Regions from separate parts of the Hahella sp. NBU794 genome, predicted to be linked through region 2. Evidence: predicted binding sites of a transcription regulator. Region 2 holds the regulator's gene; each other region holds the start of a gene.

Region 1 (4,933 bases), 2.3 Mb from region 2:
ATTTAATAATTCTTGTCCACCCTTGTCATTTAATAAATTACCTTCTAAGCTTAGCTCTATAAGGTTACTTAGATGGCAGTTTTTTATTAATTCATTTATGCTGTCGCATGTTAGACCATTAAATGATAAGTCGATATTTTTTATGTTTAAATTGTTTATGTTTCTTGCTAGTGATTGGATGCCTTCAGATCCGAAAAAATTCCCTGCAAAATTTATTTCTTCTAACTGATTTGCATATAGGTTTTTGAATATGTCATCTATATTTTTTGAGGTTAGGCTAGAGTTAATTATTGAAATTGATTTTATCGAATGTAAGCTTCTCCTGATTTCTGGGATATAAATATCTATATCACTTTTATCTGCTATATGCATATGGGTAACTACTGTTCTAGGTTCCGGCACAGTATTGCTAGACTTGGATGCTTCAACTTTTAATATTGTTATTGGATCGAAGGGAGGAGGTGGGGGTGTATCATCCATAAAGGCATATCTCCACTATAGATTATGGATATATAACAAATGCTAGCTTCTGGTTGAAATTTAAACAAGTCAAAAAGTGAGCAATTCAGATGATCTGAGGGGATAGGGAAAACCTCATTGAGCTATCCGGTTGGCCAGGAGTTTGGCGCGAAGCTCTGTGATTAAGGATCAGGAAGGGGCCAAGGTGATGTTACGAGCGCGGAATGAATAGATGAAGGGAGGGAGCCTATCCATGTGGTTCGCTGAATGCCAATACTGGTCCTGCGTAAGGCTGATATTTTAGGTAAGTCAGGAGTGGTGTAGATAGACTTGTCCTACTTACATAGCTTGGCTTCTGGTTAAAGTAAGGCCTTTATGCCAGAAAAGTTGATGATTTTATATTGTTAAATTTAATAGTTATATATTGGTCTTATATGAGGCTTGGGATATGTTGAAATATGTGACTGATAACAAAGGAAGTTTATTTTCTTCTATGAGCTATGGGGAGGGTCGAAGCTTATGTTCTAACGCCAAAATGATTTTTTTCACAAGCCTTCACTCACAATTTATTAGTGTATATTCTGTGAATGTCGGAGACACAGAGAGCCTGCGGCAACAGGCCCTCTGCGCTGACGCGAGTCTAGGATAGAAACGCAAATGCACTTACCTAGTAGTCTCTAATCACCGTAAGGCGAAATAGCACTACGTCAATATTGCAATTTTGATTATTGGGTGAGAGGTCTCCTAATGCAAGGAATTATTCAATCCTTAGCGGAGGGGCTGCTCTGCAATGAGAAAGCTAAAGATCTTATACCAAACGATTAGAGTTTTGGTTGAGCTTTATAAGTTGTTGATTTATATACTTAGAATAAAGCCGTAAACAGATGGCTCACGCTAACTGATGAGCAACTATCTATTTTGCAAAAGCCCTCTATGAGGGCTTTTTTCAGCGCAATTACCCACTACGGAAGACAGTGCGCAAACTGACCCAGTTTTCTAAATGGGAAGCCTGGGAGAGGCGACGGCGTAATTAGTGAGGCTCCTTAGCAAGGCAAAGTTTAGCTGTAATGGTGTCCAAACCATGGGCGTAGTAGCTCGTACGGTAGTGTGATTAGGTATTTGAACTTTGTCCGGGGCGGACATTTTTGCTTTCATGCCGCGTAAGGCGGTGCTACTATTACTGTGCCAATACCAATCTAGCTTGTTAGCTCTCTAAGCGCTTTGAAGCAAGATTAAAGATAAGGCGTCTCTACAGACGCCTCATCCCTTTCTATCTTTCTATTTTCTAGGCCTCTCTTTATTCCACCTTCGTTGTACTTAATGTTGCTGCTAGAGCTGTGCAGAGAGCAGCTACTGCGCCCCATGCCATTCTGACTACGAACTCATTACCTGAGCTAGGGTGAGTGATTGTAATTGTGGCCATTGCTCCCATGAGAATTAGGGAAATTAGGCATAGAAGTAGTATGGTTGTAATCAACCGATAATGGGTCATTTAAGCCTCCAGGGCTATATAGTATGGATTTTTAGCGCTGGAGTTTTACGGGGTTGGATGATATGCCAATACCAATCTAGCCCGTTAAACACTCAACGCATTCACCGATGATACAACAAAATTCATCGCTGTGTAGTTTGAATTCCCCTAACAAACAAGTTGCACCTTTAGATGTTCTGTAGTGCGATAAAAAACAGGGGGTTAGGTTCCTGAAAACGGATCAGTGAGCTAGGGGAAGTTTATTCCAGTTTGTTGTATAAGCAGGAGAAAGCCTCCCTCTTTTCATTCCCCAGGGCTGCTGTATACCCTGTCCAGCAAACCAAACAACGCCACCAGTTCCCCTATTAAGCTTATCCAATGTCTCCATAAGCTCCACACTACCGCGCCTCCCTTCGTCTTCTTCAAATAGATGACGCTGACAAACCCCAGGAGGGGAGAAGTCACAAAGCATTACTCCGGCCTTCAAATAGCGGTAGCCATCCCGCCAGATCCTCTCCAGTAACACCCTGGCAAGCTCTATAAAATCGCGGGTATCGTCAGAAGGAAAAGGCAGCTTTCCTGTTGCTGCATTGGAGTAGTATGGTTCACCTTTGGAGAATTTTCCGGTCTGGATAAACACGGTAATGACGGAGGCGCGCTGTTTCTCCCGGCGCAGCTTTTCGGCGGCGCGGCTGGCGTACTCGCATACGGCCCCACGCATGTTTTGAAAGCAGGTAATGCGCTCGCCGAAGGAGCGGCTGCAAATGATCTGTTTCTTAGGTGGCGGGGCGTCTTCTAACTCAATACAGGAAACGCCGTTAAGCTCGTTAACCGTGCGCTCTACGACAACCGATAAGCGCTTGCGGAGTAGGGCGGGGTTTGCTTCGGCAAGTTCTAAGGCGGTGGTAATGCCCAGGGCGCCCAGGCGAGCGGCAAGCTTTGAACCAATGCCCCAGACCTCCGAAACCGGCGTAAGGGTCAATAAACGGCGCTGGCGGTAGCGGTCGGAGAGATCAACCACGCCGCCGGTAGCTGGGTAACGTTTGGCTGCGTGGTTGGCGAGCTTGGCTAATGTCTTGGTGGGAGCAATGCCCACACAGACGGTAATGCCGATCCACTGGCTGATGGTCTGGCGGATCTGCTGGCCGAACTCCACCAAATCGATACAGGCTGAGACGCCGGATAAATCGAGAAACGCCTCATCTATAGAGTAGACCTCACACACCGGAGCCAGTTCGCCCAGGGTGCGCATAACTCGGCTGGAGATGTCCGCGTAAAGCGCGTAATTGCTCGAAAAGGTGACGACCCCGTGATCTCTAACCAGGTCGCGGAACTTGAAGATAGGCGCACCCATGGGAAAGCCAAGCGCTTTGGCCTCCCGTGAGCGGGCGACAATACAGCCGTCGTTGTTGCTGAGCACCAGGACGGGCGTGTCCTTCAAATCGGGTCGGAAGAGCTTCTCACAGCTCGCATAGAAGTTGTTGCAATCAACCAGCGCAAAAGTCATCTGTTGAGTATCCGGACAACGCCTGACACCACGCCAAACACTTCGATCTCAGGCGCGTCTATGGGCTTGTAACGCTTGTTACGGGGGAGCAAACAAGGGGTGGGGTGGAGCTGCAATTCCTTAACCGTGAACTCGCCGTGTAAGGCTGCAATAACTATGTCGCCGTGCTTGGCGGTAAGGGAGCGGTCCACTATCAGGATATCGCCGGAATAGATACCGGCTTCTATCATCGAGTCGCCCTGAACGCGGACGTAATACGTGGCGGCGGGGTGCCTGATACATAGCTCGTTGAGGTCCAGGGCTTTTTCTATGTAGTCCTGGGCAGGGCTCGGAAACCCAGCTGAAACGTGCTCCAAATACAACGGGAGTAAACGCCTGCGCATCCTTGCACCGCTGCGACCAAGTAGCGATACGCGCATTGTGACCTCTAAAGTGATAAAATATACTGTATAAAAATACAGTATTGCCGTGATTCCGGCAAATGGCGCCGGTTGTGTGGATGGTAGGCCACGATGCGACGTTTTTTGGCGTTAGATACGAGATAGGATGTAACATATTGAATCCCCAGATAAAGAAGGATCTGCAAGGCTTGTACTATGCTGAGAATAGAATTTGAAGAGCCCAGTAAATCGAAGTGCGATTGCTGTGGGAATATAGCCACGAGGCTTACGCGTTTCGTTTACAAGGAAAATGATGCCTTTGCTGTGTATTTTGCTTTATTCACACTTGGTCATGAGGAGGAAGGTGTTTACGCCCTTATTGGTCTCGGAGAATGGGGAGAAGGTGGAGAGCAAGAAAACCGAACGGCCTTTGCGGTAAGAATGAAGACTGTCAACGATAACCGTGGCGTCATGGTAGTGGACCGAGGCGAGTCTCCTTGGCGAGATGTAGAGTACTTCGGTCGAATATTGGACCGGGAGGAAGCTTTGGCCCACCCTTGGATTAAAGATGTTTTCTATATAACCGATCGAATTTTTGAAGAGGATCGGGCAATTTCGGACTTTTTAGGTTGATCAAGCTGTAGCATGAATCTGTTATATTTAAAAATACTGTGGCGTAAGTTCATGAATGTAGAGCCGTTAGAAGTATATAAAAATGGTGATAAATATACCGCCTTCCCCGAGCCAGATGATGTTTTTGGAAGGGAGTTAGAAAAATCTCATTTTCTACCCTTGGGGCTGATCCATCTTGCCAAGCCGGGGGAAAAGGATGTGTTGGTAGCGGTTCCCTTTTGCGATGAGGCTGGATGTATTGGAAATGTAAATAGAGGTCCTACAATTGGCGATTATTGGCTAACATATTCACTCAAGGACGGAAAGTGGTCAGTAGACTGCTCACCAGACGAACTTATATATTGCGACTATTACCCAAAGGAGTCCCGCGAGAAGTATTCAAAAAATAAAGAGTACTTTTCCCAGTTTGGAGTTCTAAGCAAAGACTCTGATAAGGAACTATTTACATTCGATTGCTTTGCTTCTAGCTACAGTAATTGGTAC
Region 2 (4,933 bases):
GATGAGTTTGGCCGTGTATTGAAAGAAGGTCCGGCTGAAGACTTCGCTAACCGCGAGAAAATCGCCAAGTTGATGCGCTTCTCCAGCACACATCAGGACGACGACAAGCAAACTCAGTCTTTGGAAGACTATGTCAGCCGCATGAAGCAGGGGCAGGATAAGATTTACTACATCACTGCCGAATCCTACAGCGCTGGCGTGAAGAGCCCGCATCTGGAGATTTTCCGCAAGAAGGGCATTGAAGTGCTCGTGATGCATGACCGCATTGACGAGTGGCTGATGAGCCATCTCAACGAGTTCGACGGCAAGCACTTCCAGGATATCGCCAAAGGCGAATTGGACCTGGGCGAAGTGGAAGACAAAGAAGAGAAACAGAAGCAGGAAGAGGTTTCCAAAGAGGCGGAGCCTTTGCTGAACCGCTTGAAGGAAGTGTTGAAAGATCACGTGGAAGAAGTGCGCGTGACTCACCGCTTGACCGACTCTCCCGCCTGTCTGGTGGTTGGCGCTTATGATATGGGAGTGCAGATGCGTCGCATCATGGAAGCGGCAGGTCAGGCGTTGCCTGAGAACAAGCCGACCTTCGAGATCAACCCTGAGCATCCCCTGGTGAAAAAACTGGGTGAAGAGCAGGGCGCGCGTTTCGAAGATCTGACTTGGGTATTGTTTGATCAGGCGCGACTGGCTGGCGGAGAAAACCTGAAAGATCCTGCTGGTTACGTAAGCCGTCTGAATAAACTGCTGCTTGAGCTTTCTAACGCGGGCTAAGCCTCGTTTAGCTGTCTAAGTTGCAGTAAGAGAAAGGCCGCTTAAACAGCGGCCTTTTTTAGTGGGAGAAAGATGGGCTAAAGGTGTCTAATGGATAACCATTAGCGTCTGGCGGCGCGGCGTACCGCGGAAGTCGAGAAGTCGCTGTCTCTCAGTCCGGGCGCAAAGTCGCGAGGCCTTTCTTCGTTATCCAAACCGTCGACGAAATAACGCCCTGACTTCAGGTCGTAAATAACCTCCAGTGTGGTCCAGGGAGCTTTCACCTCGTAGTAATTCACCAAGTGAGCTTCCGATACGCGCCACAGTTCACCTTTATCGTCATAATCCTCCGCAACCAGCAGTTGCCAGGAGTCCTCATCAAAGTACATGCGGCGCTTGTGATAGATGTGACCCAGCCCTTCGCGCAGGATGCCTTCCACCACCCACACCCGATGCGCTTCGTAGCGCGCATGCTCCTGATTGATGTGGCCGGGACGCACGATATCGTTCATGCGCAGGTTGCTGGAGTGCAACTGGTAAGCGTTGTAAGGCACATACATGACTTTCTTGGCGATCAACGTCCATTCATATTGGTCCGGCGCCCCGTTGTACATATCAATCTGGTCGGTAGTGCGCAGCCCTTCGCTATTTGGAGCCTCGGCGTCGTAAGCCAGGTTAGGGGAGCGTCGCAGGCGACGTTCACCGGCCTGATAGCGCCAGGACTGTCTGGGAGAGCGAATCTGATCCAGCGTCTCATGCACCAGGTTCATGGTTCCTGCGAGCTTGGCGGGAGCGACGACCTCCGTCTTGAGATAGAAGATTTTGTTATCGATGTCTTCCGGGCGATTGTGCTGCTGAGCATACACAAAGAAATACTCATAGTCGGTTGTCACCGGCGTGTAAGAACCGTCTGGAAGTGTGGCGGCGAACGAAGAACGAAATGAAGCCTCTTCGCCCCGGTAGCGCAGGATATGGTTCCAGATAATCTCCACCCCTTGATTGGGGATCGGAAATGGACTGGTGATCAGCGATCCTTTAACGCCTGTTCCACGAGGCATTAGTTCCGCCTTGGCGGCGTTTTGTTTCAGAGCGGCGTAGACGTGGTCAGGGTAAGACGCGCTGCGGCGGCTGGGATACACTTTCAGAATGTAATCGCTTGGATACTTCTGCAGCAGAGCCTTGTGGCCTTCGGTCAGTTTGTCTGAATAATCCTGTGCATTGCCGGCGTTAATGATGAAGCGTGGAACGTCCGCATCGAAGGGGTCAGCATGCCATTTATCTGGATTATAATTCGCAGGCGGCTGCTTAATGCCTCCATCCCAAGAGGGCACTTCCCCCCCTTCGCTACCGGCCCTCTCGGCGCCAAGCGGCGTGAGATCCCGGTCCAAACGTGCCACCTGATCCGGCGGCGCCTTAGCTGTGGCGTTTTGCGCGATTAGTGAAAATACGAGTAATACCAGTGCGTTATTTATATTTTTTCTTGCGTTACGGCTATAAGCCATGTCTTTCTCACTCTCTTTCTAGAAGTAACAGACAGTTCCCTTACTTTCTCTCCCTGGACAAAATTATAGCAGTCTAAAATATTATTCTAGTTTTCTCACTAGCGCCTTTGTTAGCGTTTATGGCGGGTTGCTGCTGAACGTTAACTTGTGTAAGGGGCGAGCCTGAGGATCGGGTGCTAAGCTATGAGAAAGGGGCTGCTGATAGTTTGTCGCCATTTTGCGGAAGCCTGAGTCGAGGGAGTCAGCAATGGTAGGAAATCTAGGCGTCTAAACGAATCGGAATTGCGCCTCAGGAAATAGTCCGGAGGGGAATTTTTTATTAAAGAACTTATGGTTAAAAACCTATACACTAACAAAGAGCAATTGTTGATGAGTTAAGGTATGTCCGATAAGTGGCTGACTTATGTTAATGAAAACCTGTTTTTCGCCAAGCTGCAGTTGCAGTGGAGGGATGCATCCTCAACGGTGGCGGAAAAGCAATGCGCCGGACGGGCGGCTTTGCGTTTTCTGCAGCAGGCATATGTCGGCTTCTTGAATGAGCTTGCGGAGCAGCGTCGCATCAAAGTTAAAATTGAGACGCTCGCTGACTTGGAAGGAGAGTTGGAAGTTGAATCGCCAGAAGTAATCAGCATGAAGCTGGCGGTGGAGCAACCCGATTCCTGGCTGGCTCAACTGCTAAAACAATTTGGGGACATATCTCGCCCCCGAAAAAATGAAACGCCGCAAAATGAAAATATTATCGCCGCCACGTCAGCTCCATATGTGATGGAGTTAGTGGTGATACTGGAGTCCATGCAGGCGTTCATCAACGAGATGAGAGAGCACAGTTTTGAGTGGTAGAGGTAAGCTTGAATGAAAGAAACCCTCTCAGGCCTCGACTGATAACAGCTTAGGAAAATGATTGAGGCGCCTGTGGCTAGTTTTCTGATTTGTTCGCTCCCGGGTGTTGGGACGATGGAAAACATTTCAGTGAGAACTTACGAGTAGGAGATTTGGAAATGGCATCAAGCTTCTTTGAAATTGTTCAATTGCCGAATGGCGATTTCGCTTTGCAACCCATGGGAGGCGGAAGCGAACATTTGGTGAAAATCAGCTTCGGTCAGGAAGCCAAGGCATATCTGGCGGAAAATGACGCAGCTGTTGCGCATGCAATGATTAATGCGGCGATTAAATTGGTAGGAGATATGCGGGAAGAGGCGATTCGTCAGTCTGAGGCGGAAGAAAAGCCGAAAACCGTACACTAAAGGCCCCGGCTGCCCATACAAGGGCAGTCGGCGCTTCGTTCCCTGTTAGCGGCGAATAACGCCGACGCCCAGTCCTTCGATGTCCAGCGGTTGTTGCGACAGATTCACTTCAATTGGCTCAAACTCTTCGTTTTCCGGCAATAAAAGCACTTTGTTTTTTTGACGCTGAAAGCGCTTTACAGTCACTTCATCGCCAATGCGCGCAACCACAATTTGCCCGTTGTGGATATCGGTCGTGCGATGCACCGCCAGTAAATCACCGTCGAGTATTCCCACGTCCTTCATGCTCATGCCTTTGACACGAAGAAAATAATCGGCGGAAGGAGTAAAGAAGGATGGAGGCAGTTCGCAATATTCTTCAATATTTTCCTGGGCCAGAATGGGGTAGCCCGCTGCAACCTGACCGACAATTGGAATCCCCTGATTTTGCGTTTCCGTCGCTGGCAACCTGATGCCGCGAGAGGCGCCGGGAACCATCTCGATAGCGCCTTTCTTCGCCAGAGCTTTCAGGTGCTCTTCCGCAGCGTTAGCGGAGCGAAACCCCAGACGATTAGAAATCTCCGCCCGGGTAGGTGGATAACCCGTTTCCTCAATATGCTCGCGAATCAGTTGTAAAACCTGCTCCTGGCGCTTGGTTAGCTTAATCACTCCACCCTCCGGGGACCCTAAAAGGTCTGATAAAATTCTGTGTATACTATATGTTTATCCATGTCTGTTTATGTATACAGTAATGGTTTGGGCAAGTAAAGAAAAAATGTCTAAGTGACTGAGGATTAAGATGAAAACTCTCATGACGGACCACTTATCAAGTAAAGCTGTTGAATATTGATCAGCAACAAATGCCCGCCTTGGTTAATTGAGAAAAATATAAAATAGATGATTAGTCTCTCAGGGAGCAGCCTATGGGGGCGCGTATTTTGATTATTCAGGGGCACCCTGATCCACGGGGAGGCCGGTATTGTCATGCCTTGGCTGACGCGTATGCAGACGGCGCGGTGGCGGCGGGGCATGACGTGCGTAGGCTGGCGGTGGCGACAATGAATTTTCCCTGGTTGCGTTCAAAGCAGGAGTTTGAAGAACAACCGCCGCCGGAATCGATTATCGCTGCGCAAAAAGAAATCCAATGGGCCGAATGTCTGTTTATTGTTTATCCGCTATGGATGGGAGATCTTCCTGCGATATTAAAAGCATTCCTGGAGCAGACGCTACGGCCGGGGTTTGCTGTAAGCGGTGGCGATAAGTGGCCCAAAAGGCTATTGAAAGGGCGCAGAGCGCGTATTGTCGTAACGATGGGGATGCCTGCGTTTGTCTATCGCTGGTTTTATCGTTCGCATAGTTTAAAAAGTCTAAAACGTAATATCTTGGGTATTTGTGGCGTTTCGCCGGTCCAGGCGTCGCTGATTGGCGCGGTGGAGGATTCTGATTCGCGGTCCCGAAAACACT
Region 3 (4,933 bases), 950 kb from region 2:
GAATACGTCGCCGAATATGTCACTGAAACTGGCTCCGCCGCCGAAACCGCCGGCTCCAGCATTGCCATCCACTCCGGCGTGACCGAACTGGTCATAGGCCGCTCTTTTCTGGTCATCAGAGAGCACATCGTAAGCTTCAGTAGCTTCTTTGAACATCTCTTCAGCCGAAGCGTCTCCGGGGTTTCTGTCCGGGTGATATTTCATCGCCAAACGCCGGTAAGCCTTCTTGACATCTTTACCGTCTACGTCCCGCGAAACGCCCAACACTTCGTAATAATCGCGTTTTGCCATAACTTAATCTTATGCGCCAACTGCAAAAAAACCGGATTATAACCTAAACACAATAAGGCAGTGCGGTTAAATTCCGCACTGCCTCAGGCATGCAAGGAGCCGGACTATTTCTTATCGCCGTCCTTAACTTCTTCAAACTCGGCGTCGACTGCGTCATCCGCTGGCTTAGCAGCGGCGTCTTCAGCTTGAGCGCCAGCGTCTCCGCCTTGCTGTGCCGCCTGCTCAGCATACATCTTCTGCGCCATGGAAGAAGATGCTTCGCTAAGCTTCTGCATTCTGTCTTCAATAGCTTCTTTATCGTCGCCTTTGATCGCTTCTTCCAGCTCTTTGATAGCTGCTTCAATGGCCACTTTTTCTTCAGCAGTCACTTTATCGCCAGCATCTTTAAGCGTTTTCTGAGTAGCGTGAACCAGAGCGTCCGCCTGATTGCGCGAAGACGCCAACTCTTCAAACTTCTTATCTTCCGCCGCATGCGCTTCCGCATCCTGCACCATCTTATCGATTTCGTCTTCGCTCAAGCCAGATGAGGCTTTGATAACGATGGATTGCTCTTTACCAGTCGCTTTATCCTTCGCAGATACGTGCATGATACCGTTGGCGTCGATATCGAAGGTCACCTCAACCTGAGGCACGCCACGAGGCGCGGGAGGCAGACCAGTCAAATCAAAACGGCCTAATGACTTGTTCATTTGCGCTTGCTTACGCTCGCCCTGCAGAACGTGGATAGTCACAGCCGTCTGATTGTCTTCCGCAGTAGAGAACACTTGCGACTTCTTGGTCGGGATAGTCGTGTTCTTCTCAATGATCGGCGTGGAAACGCCACCCATGGTTTCAATGCTCAAAGACAATGGCGTCACGTCCAGCAGCAATACGTCTTTCACGTCACCAGACAATACCGCGCCCTGGATAGCTGCGCCGATAGCGACCGCTTCATCAGGGTTAACGTCTTTGCGCGCTTCTTTACCAAAGAAGTCGGCCACTTTGCTCTGCACCATTGGCATACGAGTCTGACCGCCAACCAGAATCACTTCGTCGATTTCTGAGGAGCTGCAACCAGAATCTTTCAATGCGATGCGGCATGGCTCAAGGCTACGCTCAACCAGCTCTTCCACCAGACTTTCCAGCTTGGCGCGAGTCACTTTAACGTTAAGGTGCTTAGGACCACTTGCATCAGCAGTAATGTACGGCAGATTCACATCCGTCTGCTGACTGCTGGAAAGCTCGATCTTAGCTTTCTCTGCAGCTTCTTTCAGACGCTGCATCGCCAATGGGTCGCCTTTCAGGTCGATACCGGAATCTTTCTTGAATTCCTGCGCCAGATAGTCGATCAAGCGCAAGTCGAAGTCTTCACCACCCAGGAACGTGTCGCCGTTGGTGGCCAGTACTTCAAACTGCATCTCGCCGTCTACATCAGCGATTTCGATAATGGAGATATCGAAGGTTCCGCCACCCAGGTCATAAACGGCCACTTTACGGTCGCCACCCTTCTTGTCCATACCGTACGCCAACGCCGCCGCAGTCGGCTCGTTGATAATACGCTTAACTTCCAGACCGGCGATTCTGCCTGCGTCTTTGGTAGCCTGACGCTGCGCGTCGTTGAAGTAGGCCGGTACGGTGATAACCGCTTCCGTCACCTTCTCGCCCAAGAAGTCTTCCGCCGTTTTCTTCATCTTTTTCAGAACTTCAGCGGAAATCTGGGGAGGCGCCATTTTCTTGCCTTTCACGTCGACCCAAGCGTCGCCGTTGTCAGCCTTGGCGATAGTGTAAGGCACCATTTTGATGTCTTTTTGCACTACATCGTCTTCAAAACGTCTACCGATCAGACGCTTGATGGCGAAAAGAGTATTCGTGGGGTTAGTTACCGCCTGACGCTTGGCGGATTGACCTACCAGCGTCTCATCGTCAGTGTAAGCAACGATGGAAGGCGTAGTGCGTCCGCCTTCAGAGTTTTCAATAACGCGCGGCTTGTCGCCTTCAAGAATCGCTACACAGGAGTTTGTAGTCCCCAAGTCGATCCCGATAATTTTACCCATAATTTCTACTCCTGAAAAAATCTCGCTAATTGATTACCAGCTAATATTGGAGTTGATCTCAATTTTTCAACCCGAAGCTGGCGGGATTTTGTACGTTTTCAACCAGCGCTGAACGCGTGTAAAGCGCGATCAGACGCCTTTCGACACCATAACCATGGCTGGCCGGACCAAACGTCCGCTCAGTAGATAGCCTTTCTGCAATACCGCAATAACGGTATTTGGCTCTACATCGGCTTGCGGCACCATGGACATAGCCTCATGAAATTCCGGGTTGAAGGGCTGCCCCATGGGATCAACCACTTCCACTTCGAATTTTTTCAGGCCGGAGTTGAACAGAGACAACGTCATTTCCACGCCGTCTTTCAAAGTCGTGACCTGGGGTTCGGCGGACTCCGTGGCGCCACAGGCTTCCACCGCCTTTTCCAAGCTATCCACTACCGGCAAGAGCTCTCTCACAAAGCGCTCCAGAGCAAACTTACGCGCTTTCTCAACATCGTTTTCAGCACGACGGCGTACATTCTGCATCTCAGCATGTACGCGCAACATTTGCTCTTTTTGCTCACCGAGCTCCTGCTGCAATCTCTCAATCAACTCGTCACGGTCAGCGGGTTCGCCGCTCGCCTGAGCCGTTTCAGCTTGCTCAGCCATTGCGGCTTGCGCCTGATCGTCAGCGATGACTTGTTCTTCTACTTGACTCTTAGAATCTTCAGACATTTGATCGAATCTCCCAAAATCCATCCGATACTTTTGAATTGCCCTCAATATGGGGTCGATCAAACCGGTTTCAACCAGCCAAATATCGACAATCGTCAGGAAATGACGCAGGTCACCCGACATTGACTCCAGTCAGCATCCAAAATGACTGCAAATCATACAAAAAATACTCTTCGCACCCTCTTGTTGCGTCATGAGTTTCACTGTATAAATACACAAATAACTGTATATATAGACAGTCGCACTTATAGGACAACGCCCTATGCTCACTCATTTGTCGATACGGAACCTAGCCATCGCCAGCCACCTGGAGCTGGACTTTGCTGAAGGCATGACGGCTATCAGCGGGGAAACCGGCGCAGGCAAATCCATTGTTCTGGACGCTCTCGGCCTGACCCTCGGCGATCGAAGTTCTGCAGACATAGTGAGGCACGGTTGTGAACGGGCGGAGGTGAGCGCAGTCTTTGATTTGAGGCGTCTGCCGGAGGCGTTGGCCTGGCTGAAATCCAGAGAACTGGATAATGGCGCGGAATGCATCTTACGCCGAACTGTCACCAACGAAGGTCGATCTCGCGGCTACCTGAATGGGCAGCCCGTCACCATGCAAGACCTTCGCGAACTCGGCGAAACGCTCATGGATATCCATAGTCAGCATGAGCACCAGTCTCTATTGAAAAAGGAAACCCATCTGAAAATGGTGGATGACTTTGGAGGCCACTCCCAGCAGCTTCAACAGGTACGGGACCACTTTCAATCCTGGCGGCGCATAGCCGCCAAACTGAAAGAAAAGCTCAGCCACAGCGAAGAACAGGAAGCGCGAGTGCAATTACTCACTTATCAGGTCGAGGAGTTGGATGCTCTAGCGCTGCTGGAAGGCGAGATTGAGCAATTGGAGCAAGAGCAGGAGCAGCTCGCCAACGCAGAAAATATCATCATGAAAGTTCAGCAGGTCGGCGAAGGTTGCCTGGAAGCCGATGGCGGCTGCATCGACCAACTAAGGCGCGCCATTCATCTGCTGGAGGAAATTAATCTCAACAACGCCTCTCTGCAGACTGCTCGTCAGATGCTGAACGAAGCCATGATCCAGCTTGATGAAGCCAACGGTGAGCTGCGCCATGTACTGGACAGCGTGGAGATCAACCCTGAGCGCCTGCAAGAAGTGGAAGCGAGACTGACCGCCATCTATGATCTTGCTCGCAAGCACCGCGTGGCCCCTGAAGAATTAATGACGCGCCATGTTGAGCTGGCGAGCGAACTCAACAGTTTGACTGATGGCGAAGAGAACCTGGAAAAGCTTGAAGCCCAATCCAAAGAGCTGGAGCAGAAGTATAATCAGGCGGCGCAAAAACTCACCTCCATGAGAACAAAAGCAGGAGAGAAACTACAAGGCGCGGTGAAAAAGCAATTGGTGAAACTAGGACTGAATCCTGAGTTCATCATCCAGTTCTCGCCTCTGAAATCCCCGTCTGCGCTGGGAGACGAGGAAGCTGAAATGTTAATCAGCATGAACCCTGGCCAACCACCCAAGCCTTTGCAAAAGATCGCATCCGGTGGCGAGTTGTCGCGAATCAGTCTGGCGATACAGGTCGTCGCTGCCGCATCCTCCGATACGCCTACATTAGTATTTGACGAAGTGGATGTCGGCATCGGCGGCGGCACGGCGGAAATCGTCGGGCGCATGCTGAGAGAGCTTGGGGCGAAAGCGCAAATTCTCTGCGTCACTCACTTAGCACAGGTGGCTTCCCAAGCTCACAACCACCTTTTCGTGACCAAGCATGTAAGCAGTGGCCAGACACAATCAGCCATACTCAAATTGGAAGGCAGCGACCGTATACACGAAATCGCCAGAATGCTGGGAGGTGTTGATATTACTGAGCACAGCCTGGCGCACGCGC
Region 4 (4,933 bases), 2.1 Mb from region 2:
AACGGTGTCAGAAGCCATAAATGCGTTTTGTCTGTCCGACAGTGAGGTCTCGATCTCGATAACTCTTGGCGCTCCAAAACGTTTCAGTTTGGCAGCCAATAATTCATCTGAAAGTTCACTATACGCAGACTCTCCGCCCCAATTTTCAAGGAGAGGTAAAACACCTTCATCACGGCAATGAAGTGGCAAGGTGACAGTCCATAGCCTCCCTGATCTTAACTCTTTTTGTGAGTGAAAGGGGCTCTCTTGATAAACCCTATCGGCTTCTTCCTTGGTAAACATCCCTTTTTCGACAAGGTGTTGAAGGCGATTTTCCAAGAAATCCAATGACGAAGGCACCAGTCTTTGTTGCATCATTTCGACTTCATGATCCAATAACCTAGTGTAGTGCCATACTCGTATTCGAGTGTCGGTCAGCACAGGGGTCAGGTTATTTTCCTTGAACGACGAGAAAGCAGGATCGAATCGATTCGGTTTTAGACTTTGGTAAGTCGAGCTATTCAAATGCTCCTTCATCAATCTGTCTTTTTCAGAGTAAAAATCAGAAACAAGCTGTGATTCCGCTCTAAGCAAGCTCAAAAGTTCAAGGCCGAAAGTGTCTGGATTCCAAATATCTACCACGCTACTACTTATCCCTATCCCCAATCAAAAGTGCGAGTTTATCATTTCCCTGACCTCGAAGGCTAACATCAAACTCACTGACTTGATTGATAAAACCGTGAAAATCCGAACTACCTCACTCATAATAAACCATACTAAATAGCCAAATAATATGATTATCAACCAACATGCCCTGACAATTGCGACGCCACATAAGCTGCATGATTATCGGTCATTCCAGAAACCAAGTCTGTTACTCGAAGATAACATTGATGATAAGAAGCGCTATAATCTACTTTATTTGCACCCATAAGGTCTAATACGCGCTGTGATTTAAACGATAGCTTACCAATTTTAAACTCGTTTACGGCATCTATATATGCCGATAAAATGGTTTCAAGAATAGAGTAAGAACCGATCTCAAGCTCCACCTTTCTCCTGGCTATAAAAATATTACTTTCAGTGACTTTCTTAGCCTCTTCCAAACCTTCACTCTCAACTCCTTTAATATTACCAATAAGATCCCCATTAAAATCACCTGAAATTATTTCATCATAGTTTTCTTCAAATACATTTGCACACTTTTTTATTAGATTTTCAATAGCATTAGCTCTTAGGGGAGCCACCAACCGTCGATTTGTATGATGTAGATCGTAAGAGCTACCATCTGAAACATTTTTTTCCCCAGAAAGCTTCTCAAAGATATGATAAATATCTCCAATTCTCAGAATATTTAATTCAAGTGCATCTTCAATATCTAGTATTTTGTAACAAATATCATCAGCAGCTTCCATTAAGAATGATAAAGGGTGCCTATAAAACTGGACACTACTGCCATTACTTAAGCCCAATTCTACCATTACTTCTTCTGCAAATTTTCTCTCTGACTGAAAGAAATTAAACTTCCCCTTTGACTCAGCAATACAATGATTAGAAAACCACGGATATTTCACCAAAGTCCCTAATGTTGCATATGTTAATCGCAGTCCTCCATCATTATAATTATTTTCTATTTCCGATACGATTCTAAATCCCTGAGCATTACCTTCAAATATTTCAAAATCATTTCGTTCGCTTCGGCTACTTAAGCAAAGTTTGTGGCTATTTTCTTTAAACCAATGACGAATAGCAAATTCACCCGCATGACCAAATGGAGGGTTACCTATGTCATGTGCTAAACAAGCCGCATGAACAATTGCACCAATTTCTGGCGAGCATACACCAGGGGGAAGAACATTTTTTCCTGATAAGAAATTTCCTACTATAAGCCCCAAACTTCTTCCAACACTTCCAACTTCTAAAGAATGAGTTAAACGAGTATGAACGTGATCGTGGTGCGCTAAAGGGTGAACCTGTGTCTTCCGTCCCAAACGCCTAAATGCGGACGAAAAAACTATCTTATCGTAGTCTTTATTATATTCGCTCCGTACCTCGCATACTTTTTTTGAGCTTTTCTTTCTTGTAGTAGAGAGTAATTTTTTCCAGTCCATATAATATTCACCATATCCATTAGTAAATGTAACGCCTTTCTTTAGCGCTAAAGTGCAACCCTACGGAAAGGGCTCCACGCCGAGTAGCGACGACAGAATCAAATTATTAAGTTTCTGCGTGGTGTGACTCAAGCTTTCTGACCGCATTTTCAAGAACATCCAAAACGTCTTGTTTATGCATAGTATCAATCCAAGTGTATGGCTTATTTCCCATAATTCCAGCATTTACATTCTCTGACAACCTATCCATGTCAATACCCAGCAACTTGGCTTCGTTTAACACGGCTACTAGAGCCTGCTCATATATACTAAGTTCTGACATATTCGCTCCTAAATTGATTGATTACTTATTGACAAATTTAACATTCTCATATCCCGTATGCGCGCTTATTAAGCTGACAACTCCGAAGTAACTTCCTCCAACCTATTGATTCCATTTTAAAAGCCACGAAAATCAAAACTACCTAAGCCACGAATAACATTGAGTGTGCATATGAAAATTCGTATGCGATCTCATTACCACCTTAGTATAGCCACTAGATTATTGAATCATCGCTAAACCGTGACACCTCATTCTGCAAGGCGTAAGAGTTTCTTGACATGCCAGAGCTTAACTGTATTTTTATACAGTATATTTTATCACTTTAGAGGTCACAATGCGCGTATCGCTACTTGGTCGCAGCGGTGCAAGGATGCGCAGGCGTTTACTCCCGTTGTTTTTGGAGCACGTTTCAGCCGGGTTTCCCAGCCCCGCCCAGGACTACATAGAAAAAGCCCTGGACCTCAATGAGCTATGTATCAGGCACCCCGCCGCCACGTATTACGTCCGCGTTCAGGGCGACTCTATGATTGAGGCCGGCATCTATTCCGGCGATATCCTGATAGTGGACCGTTCCCTTACCGCCAAGCACGGCGACATAGTTATCGCAGCCTTACACGGCGAGTTCACGGTTAAGGAATTGCAGCTCCACCCTACCCCTTGTTTGCTCCCCCGTAACAAGCGTTACAAGCCCATAGACGCGCCTGAGATTGAAGTGTTTGGCGTGGTGTCAGGCGTTGTCCGGATACTCAACAGATGACTTTTGCGCTGGTTGATTGCAACAACTTTTACGCATCGTGTGAGAAGCTATTCCGCCCCGATTTGAAGGATACGCCCGTCCTGGTGCTCAGCAACAACGACGGCTGTATTGTCGCCCGCTCACGGGAGGCCAAAGCGCTTGGCTTTCCCATGGGCGCGCCTATATTCAAGTTCCGCGACCTGGTTAAACAACACGGCGTGGTTACCTTCTCGTCGAATTACGCCCTTTACGCGGACATCTCCAGCCGAGTTATGCGCACCCTGGGCGAACTGGCGCCAGTATGTGAGGTCTATTCTATAGATGAGGCCTTTCTCGACTTGTCCGGCGTCTCAGCCTGTATGGATTTGGTGGAGTTCGGCCAGCAGGTCCGCCAGACCATCGGGCAATGGATCGGTATTACCGTCTGTGTGGGCATTGCTCCCACCAAGACATTAGCCAAGCTCGCCAACCACGCAGCCAAACGTTACCCAGCTACCGGCGGCGTGGTTGATCTCTCCGACCGCTACCGTCAGCGCCGTTTATTGACCCTTACGCCGGTTTCGGAGGTCTGGGGTATTGGTTCAAAGCTTGCCGCTCGCCTGGGCGCGCTGGGCATTACCACCGCCTTAGAACTTGCCGAGGCTAACCCCGCCCTACTCCGCAAGCGCTTATCGGTTGTGGTAGAGCGCACGGTTAACGAGCTTAACGGCGTTTCCTGTATTGAGTTAGAAGACGCCCCGCCACCCAAGAAACAGATCATTTGTAGCCGCTCCTTTGGCGAGCGCATTACCTGCTTTCAGAACATGCGCGAGGCCGTATGCGAGTACGCCAGCCGCGCCGCCGAAAAGCTCCGCAGAGAGAAACAGCGCGCCTCCGTCATTACCGTGTTTATTCAGACCGGAAAATTCTCCAAAGGTGAACCATACTATTCCAATGCAGCGACCGGAAAGCTGCCTTTTCCTTCTGACGATACCCGCGATTTCATAGAGATTGCCCGGGTCTTACTGGATAGGATCTGGCGGGATGGCTACCGCTATTTGAAGGCCGGAGTAATGCTCTGTGACTTCTCTCCTCCTAGGGTTTGTCAGCGTCATCTATTTGAAGTAGACGAAGGGAGGCGCGGTAGTGTGGAGCTTATGGAGACATTGGATAAGCTTAATAGGGGAACAGGTGGCGTTGTTTGGTTTGCTGGACAGGGAATACAGCAGCCTTGGGGAATGAAGCGAGGTAGACTTTCTCCTGCTTATACTACTAGGTGGGATAAGATACCACAAATCAATTAAGAAGCCTTCGTTATCTCTAGCTCTTCGTTGTAACCATAATAGTTGCACACCTATAATCAACAATTAGGACTTTACTCAAACACCCAATAAAAGCTAATCACATTATGGAATCGGCCACATTAAACTTTGATGTAAGCAGCGGGCTTAAAAGTGTATTAGGTAGCGAACTAATCACAGATGACGAGGTCGCAATATTTGAGCTTGTTAAAAACTCTTTCGATGCTAACGCCAAAAGAGTAGACATATATTTTGACGAAAACAAGATCGTCATAGCCGACAATGGTGATGGAATGTCATTTGATGACATTCAAAACAAGTGGCTATTTGTTGCATATTCAGAAAAAAAGCAAAGAAAGAAAGGTTTTAGAGATGACATATCAGATAGCCACCATTACGCTGGGAGTAAAGGCATTGGGAGGTTTTCCTCTGATCGTTTAGGCAAGAAGATAAACCTTCAAACCCGGCCAGAGAATGAAATAGATAAGTTCGTTCACTCATTGAC

What was found. Region 2 encodes LexA, which represses DNA repair genes until DNA is damaged. Its sites were predicted from a motif close to TACTGTNTANNTANACAGTA; they were not measured.
Region 1: umuD (translesion error-prone DNA polymerase V autoproteolytic subunit) is a predicted target of LexA. The motif match lies at 3,881-3,900, and genes of this name have one in related genera.
Region 3: recN (DNA repair protein RecN) is a predicted target of LexA. The motif match lies at 3,260-3,279, and genes of this name have one in related genera.
Region 4: umuD (translesion error-prone DNA polymerase V autoproteolytic subunit) is a predicted target of LexA. The motif match lies at 2,703-2,722, and genes of this name have one in related genera.

The regions. Positions count from the first base shown of each region.
Region 1 covers NZ_CP192738.1:2,461,350-2,466,282, forward strand. Annotated here, with positions in the region: gene ACQYWX_RS11050 (COR domain-containing protein) at 1-480, opposite strand, end outside; gene umuC (translesion error-prone DNA polymerase V subunit UmuC) at 2,172-3,437, opposite strand; gene umuD (translesion error-prone DNA polymerase V autoproteolytic subunit) at 3,434-3,856, opposite strand; gene ACQYWX_RS11065 (hypothetical protein) at 4,034-4,450, shown strand; gene ACQYWX_RS11070 (hypothetical protein) at 4,502-4,933, shown strand, end outside.
Region 2 covers NZ_CP192738.1:4,788,317-4,793,249, reverse strand. Annotated here, with positions in the region: gene htpG (molecular chaperone HtpG) at 1-765, shown strand, start outside; gene ACQYWX_RS20900 (DUF1329 domain-containing protein) at 867-2,075, opposite strand; gene ACQYWX_RS20895 (DUF6586 family protein) at 2,628-3,086, shown strand; gene ACQYWX_RS20890 (hypothetical protein) at 3,245-3,490, shown strand; gene lexA (transcriptional repressor LexA) at 3,536-4,138, opposite strand; gene ACQYWX_RS20880 (NAD(P)H-dependent oxidoreductase) at 4,393-4,933, shown strand, end outside.
Region 3 covers NZ_CP192738.1:5,733,758-5,738,690, forward strand. Annotated here, with positions in the region: gene dnaJ (molecular chaperone DnaJ) at 1-291, opposite strand, end outside; gene dnaK (molecular chaperone DnaK) at 396-2,324, opposite strand; gene grpE (nucleotide exchange factor GrpE) at 2,454-3,038, opposite strand; gene recN (DNA repair protein RecN) at 3,301-4,933, shown strand, end outside.
Region 4 covers NZ_CP192738.1:2,717,322-2,722,254, reverse strand. Annotated here, with positions in the region: gene ACQYWX_RS12205 (hypothetical protein) at 1-621, opposite strand, end outside; gene ACQYWX_RS12200 (deoxyguanosinetriphosphate triphosphohydrolase) at 780-2,090, opposite strand; gene ACQYWX_RS12195 (hypothetical protein) at 2,197-2,412, opposite strand; gene umuD (translesion error-prone DNA polymerase V autoproteolytic subunit) at 2,783-3,169, shown strand; gene umuC (translesion error-prone DNA polymerase V subunit UmuC) at 3,166-4,431, shown strand; gene ACQYWX_RS12180 (ATP-binding protein) at 4,536-4,933, shown strand, end outside.